Regions from separate parts of the Subtercola sp. RTI3 genome, predicted to be linked through region 3. Evidence: predicted binding sites of a transcription regulator. Region 3 holds the regulator's gene; each other region holds the start of a gene.

Region 1 (6,196 bases), on a different contig from region 3:
GCGGGCAGCACCCCGAGGTATCCGGTGAAGAGAGTGCTGTCATCGCGCGGCACCACGATGTCGAAAGCCACGGCGGGCTCGGTGAAACTCACACCGACGACGGTGAACATGACCAACTGCGGCTGCATGTGGTTCTCCTACCAGGGGCCCGAATGGTGGTTCGATTCTAAGGCTTTACGCCGCCCGAGCCCCGAAAGGGTCATGCATTGTCGCCCCCGGTGTCATCGGCTGTCGAGCTCTGCTGTGAGAGACCAGCACCGTCGGTGCGCGACCACTGCCAACCGGCGACGATGGGAATGTCTTCGCCGTGTTCACGGGTATATGCCCTGGCGCGCATGCGTTCGTCTTGCATATGCTGGCGCACATGAGCGGCCTTCACCGCGAGGCCCGGAACGCGGTCGATCACATCGATCACTAAGTGGTACCGATCGAGATCGTTCAGCATCACCATGTCGAAGGGCGTCGTTGTGGTGCCCTCCTCCTTGTATCCGCTCACGTGCAGATTGTTGTGGCCGGTGCGTCGATAGGTCAAGCGATGAATGAGAGACGGGTACCCGTGATACGCGAAGATCACTGGCTTGTTCGTTGTGAAGATGGTGTCGAACTCGGCATCTGACAGGCCGTGCGGATGCTCGCTCGCTGACTGTAGGCGCATGAGGTCGACCACATTCACCACTCGTACCTGCAGCTCAGGCAGATGCTCGCGCAGCAACGCTGCTGCCGCCAGAATTTCGAGCGCCGGAACGTCGCCCGCTGATGCCAGCACCACATCAGGCTCGCTGCCCTCCTTCTCTGTGCCGGCCCACTCCCAGATGCCGAGGCCGCGGGTGCAGTGCGCCACGGCCTCCTCCATGGTGAGCCAGTTGGGGGAGGGCTGCTTGCCGGCCACGACCACGTTGATGTAGTCGACCGAGCGCAGACAGTGGTCGTACGTCGAGAGGAGGGTATTGGCATCCACCGGCAGGTACACCCGCACCACATCGGCCTTCTTGTTGACCATGTGGTCGATGAAACCGGGGTCTTGGTGGCTGAAGCCGTTATGGTCTTGCCGCCAGACATGCGACGAGAGCAGGTAGTTCAGCGACGAGATCGAGCGGCGCCACGGAATCGTGCGTGACACTTTGAGCCACTTCGCGTGCTGGTTCGCCATCGAATCGATGATGTGGATGAACGCTTCGTAGCAGTTGAAAAGACCGTGCCGCCCGGTGAGCAGATAGCCCTCGAGCCAGCCCTCGCACTGGTGTTCGCTCAGCATCTCCATGACGCGGCCCGCGCGCGCGAGGTGTTCGTCGACCGGCAGCACTGCGGCGTTCCACTGCTTGTCGGTGCTCGCGTAGACACCCTGCAGACGGTTCGACGCGGTTTCATCCGGCCCGAAGATGCGAAAGTTGTCGGGGTTGGCGCGAATGACGTCGGCAAGCCAATCGCCGAGCACTCGGGTCGCCTCGTCGTCGGTGGCGCCGGGGCTCGGAACCTCGACGCCGTACTCTCTGAAGTCGGGCAGAGTGAGTTCGCGGCGCAGCAGGCCCCCGTTCGCGAACGGGCTCGCACTCATCCGCAGCTCGCCGACCGGCGCGAGCGCGCTGATGAACGGCACGGGAGCCCCCGACTCGTCGAAGAGTTCCTCCGGCTTGTACTTCTTCAGCCAGTCTTCGAGAATGCGCGTGTGCGCTTCGGTGTCGCGGGCATTCGCCAGCGGAACCTGATGGGCGCGCCAGGTGTTCTCCACGGGCAGGCCGTCGATCTCCACCGGGCAGGTCCAGCCCTTCGGAGTGCGCAGAATGATCATCGGCCAGCGGGCCGTGCCCTCGAGGGTGCCTTCGGCAGCCTGCTTCTTGATGTCGGCGATCTCGTTGAGCACCTCGTCGAGCGTCTCGGCCATACGCTGGTGCACGAGCAGCGGGTCTTCGCCGTCGAAACCGCCGGAGACGAGGTGGGGGTTGTGCCCGTATCCACGCATCAGGTCGAGCAGCTCGTCTTCGGGGATTCGGGCGAGCACCGTGGGGTTGGCGATCTTGTAACCGTTGAGGTGCAGGATGGGCAGAACGACGCCGTCGTGTGCAGCATCCAGAAACTTGTTCGAATGCCAGCTCGTGGCGAGCGGCCCGGTTTCGGCCTCACCGTCGCCGATCACGCACGCCACCAGCAGGTTCGGGTTGTCGAATGCCGCGCCGTACGCGTGGCTGAGCGAATAACCGAGCTCGCCGCCTTCGTGAATCGACCCGGGTGTCTCGGGCGCTGCATGGCTCGGGATGCCCCCAGGAAACGAGAACTGCCTGAAGAGTTTGCGCATGCCATCAGTGCTCTGGTCTATCGGTGAGTAGATCTCCGAATAGGTGCCGTCGAGCCACGCATTCGCCACCATGCCGGGGCCGCCGTGACCCGGGCCGGCGATGTACAGCGTGGCCTGGTTGCGCTTCTGGATGATGCGGTTCAGGTGCGCGTACACGAAGTTCAGCCCGGGGGTGGTGCCCCAGTGACCGAGCAGCCGCGGCTTGATGTCGTCGCGGCTGAGCGGCTCGCGCAGCAGAGGGTTGTCGAGCAGGTAGATCTGGCCGATGGCGAGGTAGTTGGCGGCGCGCCACCACGCGTTGACGCGCTCGAGCTCTTCGCCTTCGAGGGTCTCGACGGGGTGGTGGGGCCAGGCCGCGTCAGGGGTGGCGTTGACGGCGGCTTCGAAAGCCGAGCCGAGGGTGGCGGTGTCGACGACGCCGGTGTGGCTGGCGCTGGTGTGGTCGGTGCCGGTTGGGGCTGATGGGTTGGTCATGAGAACCTTCCTCGACGCGCGGCAAGCACCGCGTGTGCTGCCAGCCTAAGCAGGCAGGCTGGGTGGGCCTAGGGTTTGCGGTTAACGTTTGGGGCTGGGAGTACGCGCGGTTTGGGGTGGTTCGATGCGGGTGATGGCGTGCAGGGCGGTGCGGGCCAGGGAGTCGGTGCGGGTGAGGTGGGCCCCGGCCCCGGTCTCGAGGTGGTTGCCGATGCCCAGGATGGCGCCCCCGTGCATCCTGAACAGCGAGGCGAGAACGAGCACGGTTGACGTTTCGGCGTCGATGCAGAGCGCGCCGAGGTGCTGCCAGAGTCGCAGACGATCGACCTGTTCGTGGTTGATGACGCCGATGGCGGTGGGCATGCCGCTGCCGGGGTAGAAGGTGGCGACCGAGACGACGAATCCTTCGTGCACGGTGCCCGATGCGTGAAGGGTTGCCGACTGCGCGAGCGAGGTCACAAGGGAGTGCGCGCTCACAGCGGGGAATTCGAGCGGAACATAGTCGAGCAGCATCCGCTCGGCCCGCACCGCAGCTGTGACCACGACGGTGTCGCCCACCGCGACGGCCGTCGACAGCCCGCCCGAATTGCCTGCGCGCACGATGGTCTTCACTCCGAGGCGGGCGAGCTCTTCGATGGCGACCGAGATCGAGAGCGGGCCGCTGCCGTGGTACACGACCACAACGGGGGTGCCGGCGTACGAGCCGGTGATGACTTGGTACTCGGTGGTGCTCGGCAATAGGTGCGCGTCGCCCAGGAGCGCGAGAAAGTCTGCGGTGGGAATGTCGAGGGCGAGCGTCAGAATTGCGCGCTCGGGCACGGCGCCCAGAGGCATGCCGAGCCACCACGATTCGGTGGCCTCACGTGAGGCGGCGAAGGGCTTTGAGGGGTCGTATGACAGGTTCATGGTCGGCTCCAGCGGGTCGGTGTGCGAGGGCTGACGGTTCCGGATGCCCCAGCGATGTTTTCGCTCAGGGGCTCCGCCGTGGCAACTTCACTCGCACGTCGACGCTTGCACCACCCCGAGGGGGTCGATGGCCTGTCTGCCTCCGATACTACTGAGCGAGCGGGCCCGCGCGCAGCATCGTGGAGTCGAATTCGGCGCTAAAAATGGTCGTAGAGAGAGAGAGAGGGAGAGAGAGAGGGAGGGAGGGAGAGGGGAAGAGGGGAAGCGGGCTGGGGAGAGCGTGGAGAGGGCTGAGCGGAAGGCCATGAGCGAATGGCCGACTAGTACATGTGTTCGAATGTCTGTAGGGTTTGGGCATGAGCCTTTCGTTTCAAGCTTCGCTGTTCGATGACCTCAGCGCCGAGCCTGAGCTCGAAGAACTGGGTGGGTCTGTTACACGTGTCGAGCTGGGTGAAGGAGCGTGGCTCGATGTGCGGCCGGGGTGGGTGGCCAACTCCGATGCACTGTTCGAGCGGCTGGCGCAGCGGGTGCCCTGGCAGGCCGACAAGCGCGAGATGTATGAGCGGGTGGTTGAGGTTCCGCGGCTGGTCTCATGGTTCGGGCCGGGATTCGAGCTGCCCGACGCGGTGCTCGAGCGCGCACAGCGCGACCTGAATGATCACTACGGCCGACCGAAAGACCAGGTCTTCGAGACGGCAGGGCTCTGTTTCTACCGCACGGGAGACGACAGTGTTGCGTGGCACGGCGATCGTGTCGGGCGTGCCATCAACCGCGACACGATGGTCGCCATCGTTTCGGTCGGTGCGGCACGCACCCTGTCGTTGCGCCCGAAGGGTGGGGGAGAGACCAAGCGGTTCCCGGTGGGGCACGGAGACCTCGTAGTGATGGGCGGCAGCTGCCAGCGCACCCACGAACACGCCATCCTGAAGACCAAGCAGGCGGTGGGGCCGCGCATCAGTATTCAGTTTCGGCCGTATTGGAAGCGGCTGGGGGCGTAGCTGGCGGCATTCTTCGGCCGTCATTCGAGTTCGAATCAGGGCGGCGAGCCGTCGCGCGCCGACGACCCTGTTGGAGGGGCTCCATGCGGTCGTGTGCTGGCGGACCACCCGTCGGGAACGGTGTTGCGGCTGACGGGGAATCCGCGGTGGGATGCGCTTGACCTGACGCGAAGTCGGAGGGGGCGAGGAGGTAGACCCCGCGTGTGTGGCTGAGGAGTTGGGCGCGCAGGCGAACAGCGTTTCGCTCGCAGGTGTGAGCCAGGGCACGGGCCCAGCGGGCATCGGCGGGCTCGAGTCGGCCGCGGCCAGGGCGCTCCCACACGGCTACCAGTTGCTTGCCACCGGTTACCTCGAGGATGGCTGCGATGTGGGCGCCCAGTTCGTCGAGATGCAGGAGATCGGGCTCTCGCGGCAGGTCATCGATGGGAAAGACGACGGGCAGCTGCACGTCATTCGCGTCGAGCAGAAACCACCACAGCTGGCGACGGCTGGCCGTGCCGATGAGAGTCATGACGCGCTGCTCGATGGCGGAGTCGGTGTCGAGTGGCAGTCGCGCGGCGCTAAACGGCCAAAAGGCGTACCTCAACGAGCGCTTCAGGCACGCGGCGCGCCCGCGAAGGCGACGCAGACGCAGAACCGCCCCGCCGGTCGACAATCGAGCAGCGGGGCGGTTCTCGTGAATCGGTACGAGCCGCAGGGAGAGGGAACCCAGCGACTACGCCGCAACCTCAGCCGACACGGCAGCCGCAACGTCACGCACGACATCGGCCAGCTGGGCCGCAACCTCGGCGTCGTCTTTCGGGTGCAGTTCGGCGAACCGAACGACCGAACCGGGGATGGAGAGCTTGATCTCTTCGAGAACCGACGCGCCGGCGATGCCGAACGACTTGCGGGCCTCGTCTTGCGCCCATACGCCGCCGAACTGGCCGTATGCGCTGCCGATGACCGAGACCGGCTTGCCCGAGATGGGGCTCGCGCCGAACGGGCGTGAAGCCCAGTCGATGGCATTCTTCAGCACGGCGGGGATGGTTCCGTTGTGCTCGGGGGTTGCGACGAGAACGGCGTCGGCAGCGGCGACGGCCTCGCGGAACTTCGTCGCGGCAGCGGGCACTGAGCCTTCGACATCGATGTCTTCGTTGTAGAAGGGCAGATCTCCGAGGCCTTCGAAGATGGTGACGTCGACGCCCTCAGGCGCAACGCCGACGGCTGCCTCGGCGAGCTGGCGGTTGGTCGAGCCTGCGCGCAGGCTGCCGACGAGAACGAGAATGGAGGTGTCTGACATGGTGCTCCTCAAGATGTGAACGGGCGTCGCCTCATGCGACAGGGTGGGTGTGCACTGGAGTAAACCGGACTGCAGTCCGTTTATTCCCGTCTCTGCCGAACTGCGATGAACTCTGTTGAATCGTGCGTGCTACCGTCTGAGAATGGATGCTCGGCTGCACCTCCTCCCGAACGGACCCGCCGGTCCGGCCCCGCGTCGCGCCGACGCTACCCGCAACCATGCTCTCCTTCTCGACACCGCTCG
Region 2 (6,196 bases), on a different contig from region 3:
GGACGATGAGAGTTCGCTGATCGTTGCGCGAGGTCGGCACGCGTACGTGCTGCTCAACCTGTTTCCGTACAACAGCGGTCACCTGCTCGTATGCCCGTATCGGCATGTACCGCTCTACGACCAGGCGACACCCGAAGAGACGGCCGAGATTGCTTCGCTCACGCAGACCGCTATGCGGGTTCTGCGGGAAGTTTCGAATTGTGACGGCTTCAACCTGGGCATGAACCAGGGCCGCATCGCTGGTGCCGGCATCGCCGACCATCTGCACCAGCACATCGTGCCGCGCTGGGCCACCGATTCGAACTTCTTCCCCATCATCGCCAAGACAAAGGCCCTGCCGCAGCTTCTGGGAGACGTTCGCGCCTCTGTCGCGGCGGCGTGGCCTGCAGCGCAGCAAAGCTAGAATAGGAACATTATGACTGACTCCTCCACCTCGTCTTCCGTCGGCAGCAATCGCGTCAAGCGCGGTCTCGCAGAAATGCTGAAGGGCGGTGTCATCATGGATGTGGTGAACGCCGATCAAGCCCGCATCGCCGAAGACGCCGGCGCGGTCGCCGTGATGGCGCTCGAGCGCGTTCCCGCCGACATCCGGTCACAGGGTGGGGTGGCACGCATGAGCGACCCCGACCTCATTGAGGGCATCCAGAAAGCCGTGTCGATTCCGGTCATGGCGAAGGCCCGCATCGGTCACTTCGTCGAGGCCCAGATTCTGCAGGCGCTCGACGTCGACTACATCGACGAGTCAGAGGTGCTGAGCCCTGCCGACTACGTCAACCACATCGACAAGTGGAACTACACGGTTCCGTTCGTCTGTGGTGCCACCAACCTCGGTGAGGCGCTTCGCCGCATCAACGAGGGCGCAGCCATGATCCGCTCGAAGGGCGAGGCCGGCACCGGCGATGTGTCTGAGGCCACCAAGCACATCCGCAAGATCCTCGGCGAGATCCGGGCGCTCAGCGCGATGGCGCCCGACGAGCTCTACGTCGCGGCAAAAGAGCTGCAGGCGCCGTATGACGTGGTCGCAGAGATCGCCCAGACCGGCAAGCTCCCCGTTGTGCTGTTCACCGCCGGTGGCGTGGCCACCCCGGCCGATGCGGCCATGATGATGCAGCTCGGCGCCGACGGCGTGTTCGTCGGTTCGGGTGTCTTCAAGTCGGGCGACCCGGCAGCACGTGCGGCGGCCATCGTGAAGGCCACCACGTTCTACGATGACCCGAAGGTCATTGCCGAGGCGTCGCGCGGGCTCGGTGAGGCCATGGTCGGTATCAACGTCTCCGACCTGCCGGCTCCCCACCGCCTCTCCGAGCGTGGCTGGTAACGCTTCACGCGGTGTTGGCCCGGTCGGTGTGCTGGCGCTCCAGGGCGACTTTCGGGAGCACGCCCGGGTTCTGAGCTCGTTCGGAGCCGACGTCATCACGGTGCGTCGGCCCTCCGAACTAGCCTTGGTCTCGGGGCTGGTCATCCCCGGCGGCGAATCGAGTGTCATCGACAAGCTCTCGCGTATGTTCGGGCTGGCCGAACCGCTGAAAGCCGCCATCGCTGCTGGCCTCCCGGTGTACGGCACCTGTGCCGGCCTCATCATGCTGGCCGACACTGTTCGTGATGCGATCGCCGGACAGCAGAGTTTCGGCGGCCTCGACATCGTCGTCAGACGCAACGCCTTCGGCAATCAGCGCGAATCGTTCGAGGTCGACATCGATGTGCCCGAACTCGGCGACCCGGCCGTGCACGCCGTGTTCATCAGGGCTCCCGTTGTCGAAGAAGTGGGGGAGAGGGCATCCATTCTCGCCGCCCTCGACGACGGCCGGGTCATCGCGGTCGAACAGGGCAACCTGCTCGGCACGTCGTTTCACCCCGAGATGACCGACGACTACCGTTTTCACCGCCGTTTCTACAACCGCGTTCTCGCCACCGCATTTCACAGTTGACCGTTTTCACTGCGGGCCGTGTTCCCAGTGTTTTAGACTGGGTGAGAATTTTTTAGGAGAACACCAATGTCAGGTCATTCCAAATGGGCCACCACCAAACACCAGAAGGCTGTCACTGACTCACGTCGTGCGAAGTCGTTTGCGAAGCTCATCAAGAACATCGAGGTCGCGGCAAAGCTCGGCGGCCCCGACCTCACGGGCAACCCCACCCTGGTCGACGCCATTCAGAAGGCGAAGAAGACCTCTGTTCCCAAAGACTTGATCGACCGTGCCGTCAAGCGCGGTGCGGGTGTGGGCGCCGACGCCGTCGACTACCAGACCATCATCTACGAGGGCTACGCGGCCAACGGCGTCGCCATGCTCATCGAGTGCCTCACCGACAACAAGAACCGCGCGGCGGCCGACGTGCGTGCCATCGTCTCTCGCAACGGCGGCACCATGGGCGACCCGGGCAGCGTCGCGTACAACTTTCACCGCAAGGGTGTCATCAAAGTCGAGCACACCCCAACGCTCGCTGAAGACGACGTGCTGATGGCCGTTCTCGACTCGGGCGCCGAAGAGGTCACCGACCACGGCGACTCGTTCGAGATCGTCACCGAGGTCTCAGACCTCGTTGCGAACCGCACGGCGCTGCAGGCCGCCGGAATCGACTACGACTCCGCCGACATCGAGTTCGTGCCCGCCCTCAAGGTAGAGATCGACGCCGAGACGGCCCGCAAGGTATTCCGCCTCATCGATGCCCTCGAAGACAACGACGACGTGCAGAACATCTACAGCAACTTCGACCTGACTCCCGAGGTTCAGGCCGAGCTCGAGGCCGACTAACACCATGGCGACGGGGGCGGGGATCGCGGTGGCAGGGTTCGCACTGGCACGTCCCGCACCGACGAGCTACGCGCCGACGCGGTTCGCAGCGGCACGCTTCAAGCTGGCGGGGTTCGTGCTGGCGAGCTTCGCAGCGGCGCGGTGCACCGTGAGCACGTGAGCACGTGAGCACGTGAGCACGTGAGGATTCTCGGCATCGACCCCGGGCTGACCCGGTGCGGCGTGGGCATTGTCGATGTGTCGCACGACCGCCGGGCCACGCTCGTGCATGTCACGGTCATCCGCACCCCCGCCGGTGAGCAGCACGAGAACCGTCTGCTCACCATTGGCAACGCCCTCGACCAGCTGCTCGATGAGTTCAAGCCGGCCCGCGTGGCTCTCGAGCGCGTGTTCGCCGACACCAACGTCAGCACCGTCATGGGCACAGCCCAGGTGAGCGGCATCGCCATGCTCGCTGCGGCCCGGCGTTCACTGCCGGTCGCTATGCATACCCCCACCGAGGTCAAGGCGGCCGTGACCGGCTACGGCCAGGCCGACAAGAAGCAGGTCGGCACCATGGTGGCCAAGATTCTGGGCCTCGACGCCATCCCGAAGCCGGCCGACGCCGCTGACGCCCTCGCGCTGGCCATCTGCCACGCCTGGCGAACCCCGCTCGGCGCCCTCGCCGGCCGCGGCACCGCCGATCTGCACGGGGGAGCCGCCTCGCGCGATCGCCCCACCGCAGCCCTCACCAACGCCCAGGCGGCGTGGCTCGCCGCCGAACAGGCCGCCAAGGCCGCCAGCCCCGAGCGGCGCGGCCTCCGCCGCTGACCTCCCTCCTCGCCTCCTCGCCTCCTCGCCACCCTCGCCACCCTCCTTCCGCCCCTCCGCGCCGCTCGCGTTGGTTGAGGTACGGGTTTTGCTCGGCTGGGGGCGTCGAAAGTGTAGAAAGGCCGTACCTCAACGTGAGCATTGGAGAGCTGAGGAAGGCGGCGCGCCGAGGGAGGGGCGTTCGAACAGGTGTACGAGTAATACAGTGGTGGGATGATAGCGAGTCTGCGCGGAACAGTGCTGGGAGTGGTCGGCACAGGGGCCGTGATCGAGGTCGGCGGCGTGGGGTATGCCGTGCAACTGACGCCTCCGCACGCCCTCTCGCTGCGCGTCGGCGTGGAGGCGTTCGTGCTGACGAATCTCATCGTGCGCGAAGACGCGCTGTCGCTGTTCGGGTTCGTCGATACCGAATCGCTCGAGATCTTTGCGCTGCTGGTCGGCGTCACCGGCGTCGGTCCGAAGTCGGCGATGGGCGTGCTCGCCGAGCTCAGTGCAGCCGAGATTGCCCGCGCCGTGAACACTGACGACGACGCCGTGTTCCGGCGGGTGTCTGGCATCGGCCCGAAGACCGCGAAGCTCATCGTGCTGTCGCTCGCGGGCAAGGTCGCTGCGTTCGGCGCCGGGCACGCAGGCCGGCCCTCGTTCGCCGCGGCGCCGTCGGTGCGCGATGACGTACTGGTGGCACTGGTGGGTCTCGGCTGGAACGAACGCAGTGCATCCGACGCCCTCGACGCCGTTCTCGGGGCGGCCAGCGACACCGATCAGCAGAGTGTGCAGGTGCTGCTGCGACGCTCGCTCACCGAACTCGGCCCGCGTCAGAGCTCGGCGGGCCCCCGATGAGCGACGAACTGCTGCAGCCCGAGATGATGGGCACTGAGGCCGAGATCGCCTTCGAGGGCGCCCTTCGCCCGAAGAGCCTCGCCGAGTTCGTGGGGCAACAGCGGGTTCGTGGGCAGCTTCAATTGCTGCTGGATGCCGCGACCATCCAGAACCGTACTCCCGACCACATTCTGCTCGCCGGGCCTCCAGGGCTTGGCAAGACCACGCTCGCGATGATCGTCGCGCACGAAAGCGGTCGCCCCCTGCGCATGTCGAGCGGACCAGCCATTCAGCACGCCGGCGACCTTGCCGCAGTGCTGTCGTCGCTCGTGCCGGGTGAGGTGCTGTTCGTCGACGAGATCCACCGCATGGCGCGATCGGCCGAAGAGCTGCTGTACCTTGCGATGGAAGACTTCCGCATCGACATCATGGTGGGCAAGGGGGCGGGTGCGACGTCGATTCCGCTCGACCTCGCGCCGTTCACCCTGGTGGGGGCAACCACTCGCTCCGGCCTCCTGCCGAACCCACTTCGTGACCGATTCGGGTTCACCGCGCACCTCGAGTTCTACGACCCAGAAGAGCTGGTGCACGTGCTCCGCCGGGCCGCAGTGATGCTCGAGCTGAGTATTGAGGAGTCGGCGCTGATCGAGATCGCGGGGCGTTCACGGGGAACACCGCGTATCGCCAACCGGCTGCTGCGTCGTGTGCGCGACTACGCCCTCGTGCACGGGGGAGCAGCGAGTCGAGATGTGGTGCGGGCGGCGCTCGAACTGTACGACGTCGACGAGCGGGGGCTAGACCGGCTCGACCGTGCGGTCATGCAGATTCTGCTCACTCGCTTCAACGGAGGGCCGGTGGGGCTCAACACACTCGCCGTGTCGGTGGGTGAAGAGTCGGAGACGATCGAGTCGGTCGTCGAACCTTTTCTGGTGCGCATCGGTCTCATCATTCGCACCCCCCGAGGGCGGGTGGCGACCCGAGCCGGCTGGCAGCACCTCGGCATGAGCCCGCAGAACGAGACGCTCTTCGGAGATGAACTATAATTCAAGCTGGCGCTCAGCCCCGATCAGTACACTAGGGCCGTCATCTCCCCCCAAAATTTTGGAAGGCTCTCACCCGCAATGGATCCGTTAACCCTCGTCATGCTGGCCGTTCTGGCCGTCCTCATCATCTTCATGGTGCGCAACAGCCGCAAGCGCAAGCGCGAGACAGAAGAGCTGTCGCAGAAGATCACCGAAGGCGCCTACGTCATGACCAACTTCGGCGTGTACGGCACCATTCTGACGATCGACGTCGAGAACAACCAGATTCTGCTCGAGACCACCCCCGGCACCGTGCTCAAGGTGCACCGCCAGACGGTGACCCGTGTTGTTCCCACCGAAGAGGCTGTCTCCATCGACGAGCCCGCGATGATCGACGACGGCACCGAGCCCGAGTTCGGTGAGCGCATCCATGAGGCACGCGTGAGCGACACGAAGGCAGAATCGGGTACGGTACTCAACGGTGTTCCGCTCGATGAGAACGGCAAACCCCGCACCGACCACAAGTCGGCCGAGTAGTTCCACGTACCCTTCGCGGCGCCGCGGCACACCTCTGCCCTTCGGGGGCAGTACTGTGTCACGGGGTCGTTAAAGAAAGCTGAGTTCGCAGGTGGCAAAATCAACCGCCGTCAAGAGAGCCAGACGCACGCTCGTCTGGCTCCTTGTCATCTTCATCGCCCTCGCCGGCGTCAATGCTGCAGGGGCACTGTGGGGCGGTGGTTCGTGGGCTCCGAAGCTCGCTCTCGACCTCGAGGGTGGCACCGAGATCATCCT
Region 3 (6,196 bases):
CTCGCCGGCGTGAGCCACCAGTGGAACAAGCAGCCGCGCATCCCGAACCGCATCGAGCACGTCGGCCTGCGATGCTTCGCCCGCACGAAAGAGGGTCAGCGCCTCGATGAGCTGCTCGGGCGCCCGCCCGTCATCGCCCGCGAACGAATTGGTGTCGAAGTGCCGCCCGGCCCACGGCTGGCCGGCCGAGTCACCGGCGAAGGCCGCCGCGGGGTCGGTCGACGACCTGTTCGTCGCGTCAGTGGGCGGTGAGGCCGACGGGTCGCGCGTCGAGTCGCCCTGCGACGACTCCGGATGCCCGTGTGCCACGACCCCGGCCCGACTCAGTTCGAGGCGACAGCGAGCGCTTCGACCAGCGTGAACGCGCCGGCGTACAAAGCGCGGCCGACGATTGCGCCTTCGAGGCCGTCGCCGACAAGGGATCGCAGTTCAATGAGGTCATCGAGGCTGGAAATACCGCCCGACGCGATGACCGGCTTGTCGGTGCGCTGCATGACCTGCTTCAGCAGGTCGACGTTGGGGCCCTTGAGCGTGCCGTCTTTGGTGACGTCGGTCACAACGTAGCGGGCGCAGCCGGCATCTTCGAGGCGGGCGAGCACCTCCCAGAGGTCGCCGCCGTCTTCGGTCCAGCCGCGTGCTGCAAGAGTTGTGCCGCGCACGTCGAGGCCGACAGCGATGGCCTCGCCGTACTTCGCGATGGCCGTCGCCGCCCACTCGGGGTTCTCGAGTGCCGCGGTGCCGAGGTTGATGCGCGTGGCGCCGCTCTCGAGGGCATGTTCGAGCGAGGCGTCGTCGCGGATTCCGCCCGAGAGTTCGATCTTGATGCCCTCGGCCTGAGCGATGACCCGGCGAATGACGTCGACATTGTTGCCACGACCGAAGGCCGCGTCGAGGTCGACGAGGTGAATCCACTCGGCGCCTTGAGCCACCCAATCGGCGGCGGCGTCGGCCGGGTCACCGTGGTTGGTCTCGGTACCGGCCTGGCCCTGGGTGAGGCGCACGGCCTGGCCGTCGGCGATATCGACGGCGGGCAGCAGAACGAGGGCGGGGCTGTCGGTCATGGGAGGTCGGTGATCCTTCGGGTCGTGAGCCGCAGAGCGGGGCGGTGTCGTGCGGTCGAGAGCGAGTGCGCTGCCCTTACAGCGTGCGCAGCCAGTTCGACAGCAGCTGAAGGCCGGCATCGCCGGACTTCTCGGGATGGAACTGGGTTGCGGCCAGAGGACCATTCTCGACGGCGGCTATGAACTCGCCGCCGTGGTCGGCCCAGGTGACCAGTGGGGCGGGCAACGGGTGTTGCACCTCGAGCTCCCAGGTCTGCGCCGCGTTGGAGTGTACGAAGTAGAAGCGCTCGTCGGCGATGCCGGCGAACAGCCTCGACTCGTTGGGAGGGGTGAGCGTGTTCCAGCCCATGTGGGGCAGTACGTCGGCCCTCAGCTCGTCGACCGTTCCGGGCCACTCGCCGAGGCCTTCGGTGTCGACGCCACGCTCGACGCCGCGGCCGAAGAGCACCTGCATACCAACGCAGACCCCGAGTACGGCCCGACCGCCCGCGAGGCGCTTGTCGATGAGGTCGCCTCCACGTACGGTTTCGAGCGCACGCATGACCGCGTCGAACGCACCGACGCCGGGCACGAAGAGCCCGTCGGCCTCGGCGACCGCACGGCGATCAGCCGTGAGTTCGACCGTAGCGCCCACTTTTTCGAGCGCTTTCACGGCCGAGTGCACGTTGCCGCTGCCGTAGTCGAGCACAACCACCCGAGGCGAACTCACAGTGCGCCTTTAGTCGACGGGATGCCCGCCACCTGTGAATCGCGCTGCTTCGCAAACCGGAACGCGCGCGCGAAGGCCTTGAACTCGGCTTCGGCGATGTGGTGGGGATCTCTGCCGCCGAGCACCGTGATGTGAACTGTGAGCCCGGCGTGAAAGGTGATGGCCTCGAACACGTGACGAATCATGGAGCCGGTGAAGTGGCCGCCGATGAGGTGGTATTCGAACCCGGCAGGCTCACCGGTGTGCACGAGGAAGGGGCGACCCGAGATGTCTACGACTGCCTGAACGAGGGCTTCGTCAAGCGGCACGAGTGCATCGCCGAACCGGGAGATACCGCTCTTGTCGCCCAGGGCCTGGCGAATGGCCTGGCCCAGCACGATGCCGATGTCTTCGACCGTGTGGTGCACGTCGATGTCGGTGTCACCGCTCGCCTTGACGGTGAGATCGGTCAGCGAGTGCTTCGCGAACGCCGTCAGCATGTGGTTGAAGAACGGAACGCTCGAGTCGATGTGCGACTCGCCCGTGCCGTCGAGGTTCAGCGAGAGCTCGATGCTCGATTCGCTGGTTTCGCGCTGCAGACGGGCGGTGCGGGGTTCGGTCGACATGACGAAAAGTCTATCGGGCCGTCAGCTCACGCATCGCCTCGAGGAACGTGGTGGTCTCCGCACGCGTGCCCGCGCTGACGCGCAGGTGGTGCGCAATTCCGAGGTCGCGAATGATGATGTCGCGTTCGAGCAGCTGCTCGAACAACCGGTGCGAATCAGGCACGTTGCCGAACAGGATGAAGTTCGACGCACTCGGGTATGGGGTGTAACCGAGCTCGCGAAGAGTCACCTCGATACGGTCGCGCTGGGACTTGATGTCGTCGACCATTGCGAGCATCTCGGGGGTGTGCGCAAGTGCGGCGACCGCAGCCGCCTGCGTCAACGACGAGAGGTGATACGGCAGGCGAACAAGCCTGAGTGCGTCGCTGATGGCCGGGTCGGCCGCAAGGTAACCCAGGCGAGCACCGGCGAAGGCAAAGGCTTTGCTCATCGTGCGGGTGACGATCAGTCGCTCGCGCCCGGGAAGCAGCGACAGCGCAGTTTCTTCGCCCTCGACCCCGAACTCGGCGTAGGCCTCGTCAACGACGACAATGCCGCCGGTTGCGTCGTAGACGGCCTCGATGGTCTCGAGCGAAAGCGCTGTGCCCGTTGGGTTGTTGGGAGCACAGAGGAAGACGAGATCGGGCTCGGTGCGCTTCACCCAGTCGACAGCCGTCGCGGGGCTGATCACGTAGTCGGCATCCCGTTCGCCGGCGAGCCACTCGGTACCCGTTCCGGCGGCGATGATCGAGTGCATCGAATACGTGGGAGGAAACCCGAGTACCGAGCGGCCAGGCCCGCCGAAGGCCTGCAGGATCTGCTGGAGTACCTCGTTCGAACCGTTGGCGGCCCACACATTGTCGCGGGTGAGCCCGTGACCGAGGTAGTTCGCGAGGCTGTCGCGCAGCGCCAGGAACTCGCGGTCGGGATACCGATTCACTGTCAGCAGCTCGTGCGCAACAGCCTCGATGATCGAACGAGCGACGTTCTCGGGGATGGGGTGCGTGTTCTCGTTGACGTTGAGCGCCACGGCCACTTTGAGCTCGGGGGCGCCGTACGGCTTCAGCCCACGGAGGTCATCACGAATAGGTAGGTCGGCTAGTGAACTCACTCGCCCCATGTTACTGGGGGTGGGGTGCCCGAAGTGGAGCACTGCGAGCACGGCACTGCGGCTGGAACGCCTACTTCGCGGTGCTGTACTCGGCCGGGAGCGCGAGACGCTGGCCGGGCTGAACGCTCGACGAGTGCAGCTGGTTGAGGTTCACGATGTCGGCGATCACATCACGCGGGTCGGCCTTCGGATCGATGCTCTGGGCGATGGACCAGAGGCTCTGGCCCGACTGCACCGTGATGTAGGAGAAGTCGGCCGAGCCGGCATCGGCAGTGGCTATGGCTGACGAGGCACCGAAAACAGCGAAAGCGGCAAGCCCCGCGACGAGCGGGACGGCGGCGAGGAACCCGACCACGCGACGCCCGCGACGCGTGAGGCGCAGGCGGATGGTCGGTGTGACGGGTGCGTTTGGTGCCAGTGCGGTCATGGTTGCCTCCTGTGGAGATTTCGTACCCGACTCTCGGCCGGGAGAGCCGGGTACGAAGCTATGTTCCGAATATATATTCGATTGTTCGAATAAACAAGTTCGAATATGGACTTTTTATCGCGACACACTCGAACATGTGTTTGTTGCAGAGTCAGTCTTCGATACAGTTTCGATTGTCGAGATTGAAACCGAATCGGCGACTGATGAAAGTAAAGCGTGAGCCACTGACATTGGGTCGTCATCGAGAAGTGAGAAGCAGATGACCAGTGAACGCGGCGGCACCCGGCGACGAAAGTCGCTGAGCGAGAAGCAGCTGGCCATCCTCGAGATGATCTCCGATGCGGTGAACCAACAGGGCTATCCGCCGAGCATGCGAGAGATCGGCGATGCCGTCGGGCTGGCCTCTCTCTCGAGCGTGACCCACCAGCTGAACCAGCTCGAGCTGAGCGGTTACCTGCGCCGCGATCCCAATCGCCCTCGTGCGCTCGAAGTGCTCATCGACATTCCGAAGAGCGACAGCGTGAGCACCGACTCCCCCACCCCCCACGGCGATGTCGCTCTGGTGCCGATGGTCGGCCGCATCGCGGCCGGTGTTCCCATCACGGCCGAGCAGCAGGTCGAAGAGGTCTACCCGCTGCCCCGGCAGCTCGTGGGCAAGGGTGAGCTCTTCATGCTCAAGGTGGTGGGCGAATCGATGATCGACGCCGCCATCTGCGACGGCGACTGGGTGGTCGTGCGTACCCAGAAGACGGCCGAGAACGGTGACATCGTCGCTGCCATGCTCGACGACGAGGCCACGGTCAAGGTCTTCCGCCAGCGTGACGGTCACACCTGGCTACTGCCGCGCAACTCGAACTTCGAGCCCATCCTCGGCGACTATGCCACGGTGCTCGGCAAAGTCGTGGCGGTGCTCCGCTCCGTCTGACACCGCAGCACAAAAAAAGAGCGAAGGCGCCCAGCGGGGCCTTCGCTCTTTTCGTCTGCAGAAGTCGGCTCGCGCGACCTAGTGCGTGAGCACCTTCGCGCGCACCGCACGCGTCGCCTCGAGCATGTTCGTCAGCGACGCGACAGTCTCGTCGTACCCGCGCGTCTTGAGACCGCAGTCGGGGTTCACCCAGACCTGCCGATCGGGAATCGACGCCAGGGCCGTCTCGATCAGCTCGGTGACCTCGCCCACGCTCGGAACGCGAGGCGAGTGGATGTCATAGACGCCCGGCCCGATGCCCCGCGCGAACCCGCTGCTCTTGATGTCGGTGACGACCTCCATGCGGCTGCGCGCCGCCTCGATGCTCGTCACGTCTGCATCGAGCTGGTCTATCGCATCGATGACAACACCGAACTCGGAGTAGCAGAGGTGCGTGTGAATCTGGGTGCTCGCCTCGACCCCACTCGTGGCGAGCCGGAACGATCCCACCGACCAGTCGAGGTACGCGGCCTGGTCGGCCTTCTTCAGCGGCAGCAGCTCGCGGAGGGCTGGCTCGTCGACCTGCACCACCGTGATGCCCGCAGACTGCAGGTCGGTGATCTCGTCGCGCAGCGCCAGGGCCACCTGACGAGCAGTCTCGCCGAGTGGCTGGTCGTCGCGAACGAATGACCAGGCAAGAATCGTGACGGGCCCGGTGAGCATTCCCTTCACGGGCTTCTCGGTGAGCGTCTGCGTGAAGACCGACCAGTCGACCGTGATGGGCTTCGGGCGTGAGACATCGCCCCACAGCAGCGACGGGCGCGTACAGCGGGTGCCATACGACTGCACCCAACCGTTCTGGGTGACAGCAAAACCGTCGAGGTTCTCGGCGAAGTACTGCACCATGTCATTGCGCTCGGGCTCACCGTGCACGATGACGTCGAGACCGATCTCCTCTTGCAGTTCGACCACGCGGGTGATCTCGGCTCGCATCACCGCTTGGTACTCGTCGTCAGAGAGCACACCCGCCACCAACTGCGCCCGCGCACGACGGATGTCGCCCGTCTGCGGAAACGACCCGATGGTTGTCGTCGGGAGAAACGGCAGGTTCAGTGCTTGTTCTTGGGCTTTGGCGCGCACCGCGTAATCTTCACGCGCGAAGTCGGCCGCTGTCAGCGCAGCCTCGCGAGCACGAACGGCACCGTCACTCACGCCGGGCGCGGCAAGGCGAGCCGCCAGAGCAGCGGTCGAGGCCTCGAGCACCGACCGGATGCCCGCCACCCCCTTCTCGAGCCCCTCTGCCAGCGTGGCGACCTGCTCGACCTTCTGGTCAGCGAACGCCAGCCACGACTTCAACTGATCCCCGAGCAACTGCTCGGGCTCGACCGTGTGCGGCAGGT

What was found. Region 3 encodes LexA, which represses DNA repair genes until DNA is damaged. Its sites were predicted from a motif close to TCGAACANNTGTTCGA; they were not measured.
Region 1: a site for LexA is predicted at 3,995-4,010, ahead of QN358_RS01850 (alpha-ketoglutarate-dependent dioxygenase AlkB). Genes of this name have one in related genera too.
Region 2: a site for LexA is predicted at 3,745-3,760, ahead of ruvA (Holliday junction branch migration protein RuvA). Genes of this name have one in related genera too.

The regions. Positions count from the first base shown of each region.
Region 1 is NZ_JASJXO010000002.1:80,181-86,376, reverse strand. It holds gene QN358_RS01865 (hypothetical protein) at 1-128, opposite strand, end outside; gene QN358_RS01860 (phosphoketolase family protein) at 200-2,767, opposite strand; gene QN358_RS01855 (hypothetical protein) at 2,849-3,673, opposite strand; gene QN358_RS01850 (alpha-ketoglutarate-dependent dioxygenase AlkB) at 4,030-4,671, shown strand; gene QN358_RS01845 (hypothetical protein) at 4,628-5,182, opposite strand; gene QN358_RS01840 (NAD(P)H-dependent oxidoreductase) at 5,387-5,953, opposite strand; gene QN358_RS01835 (helix-turn-helix domain-containing protein) at 6,096-6,196, shown strand, end outside.
Region 2 is NZ_JASJXO010000014.1:37,863-44,058, reverse strand. It holds gene QN358_RS07620 (HIT family protein) at 1-403, shown strand, start outside; gene pdxS (pyridoxal 5'-phosphate synthase lyase subunit PdxS) at 416-1,318, shown strand; gene pdxT (pyridoxal 5'-phosphate synthase glutaminase subunit PdxT) at 1,308-1,928, shown strand; gene QN358_RS07605 (YebC/PmpR family DNA-binding transcriptional regulator) at 1,995-2,753, shown strand; gene ruvC (crossover junction endodeoxyribonuclease RuvC) at 2,934-3,563, shown strand; gene ruvA (Holliday junction branch migration protein RuvA) at 3,777-4,403, shown strand; gene ruvB (Holliday junction branch migration DNA helicase RuvB) at 4,400-5,425, shown strand; gene yajC (preprotein translocase subunit YajC) at 5,504-5,941, shown strand; gene secD (protein translocase subunit SecD) at 6,033-6,196, shown strand, end outside.
Region 3 is NZ_JASJXO010000017.1:383-6,578, forward strand. It holds partial or broken gene QN358_RS08485 (SseB family protein) at 1-309, opposite strand, end outside; gene priA (bifunctional 1-(5-phosphoribosyl)-5-((5-phosphoribosylamino)methylideneamino)imidazole-4-carboxamide isomerase/phosphoribosylanthranilate isomerase PriA) at 324-1,061, opposite strand; gene hisH (imidazole glycerol phosphate synthase subunit HisH) at 1,138-1,770, opposite strand; gene hisB (imidazoleglycerol-phosphate dehydratase HisB) at 1,767-2,375, opposite strand; gene QN358_RS08505 (histidinol-phosphate transaminase) at 2,386-3,474, opposite strand; gene QN358_RS08510 (LysM peptidoglycan-binding domain-containing protein) at 3,536-3,892, opposite strand; gene lexA (transcriptional repressor LexA) at 4,152-4,817, shown strand; gene metE (5-methyltetrahydropteroyltriglutamate--homocysteine S-methyltransferase) at 4,896-6,196, opposite strand, start outside.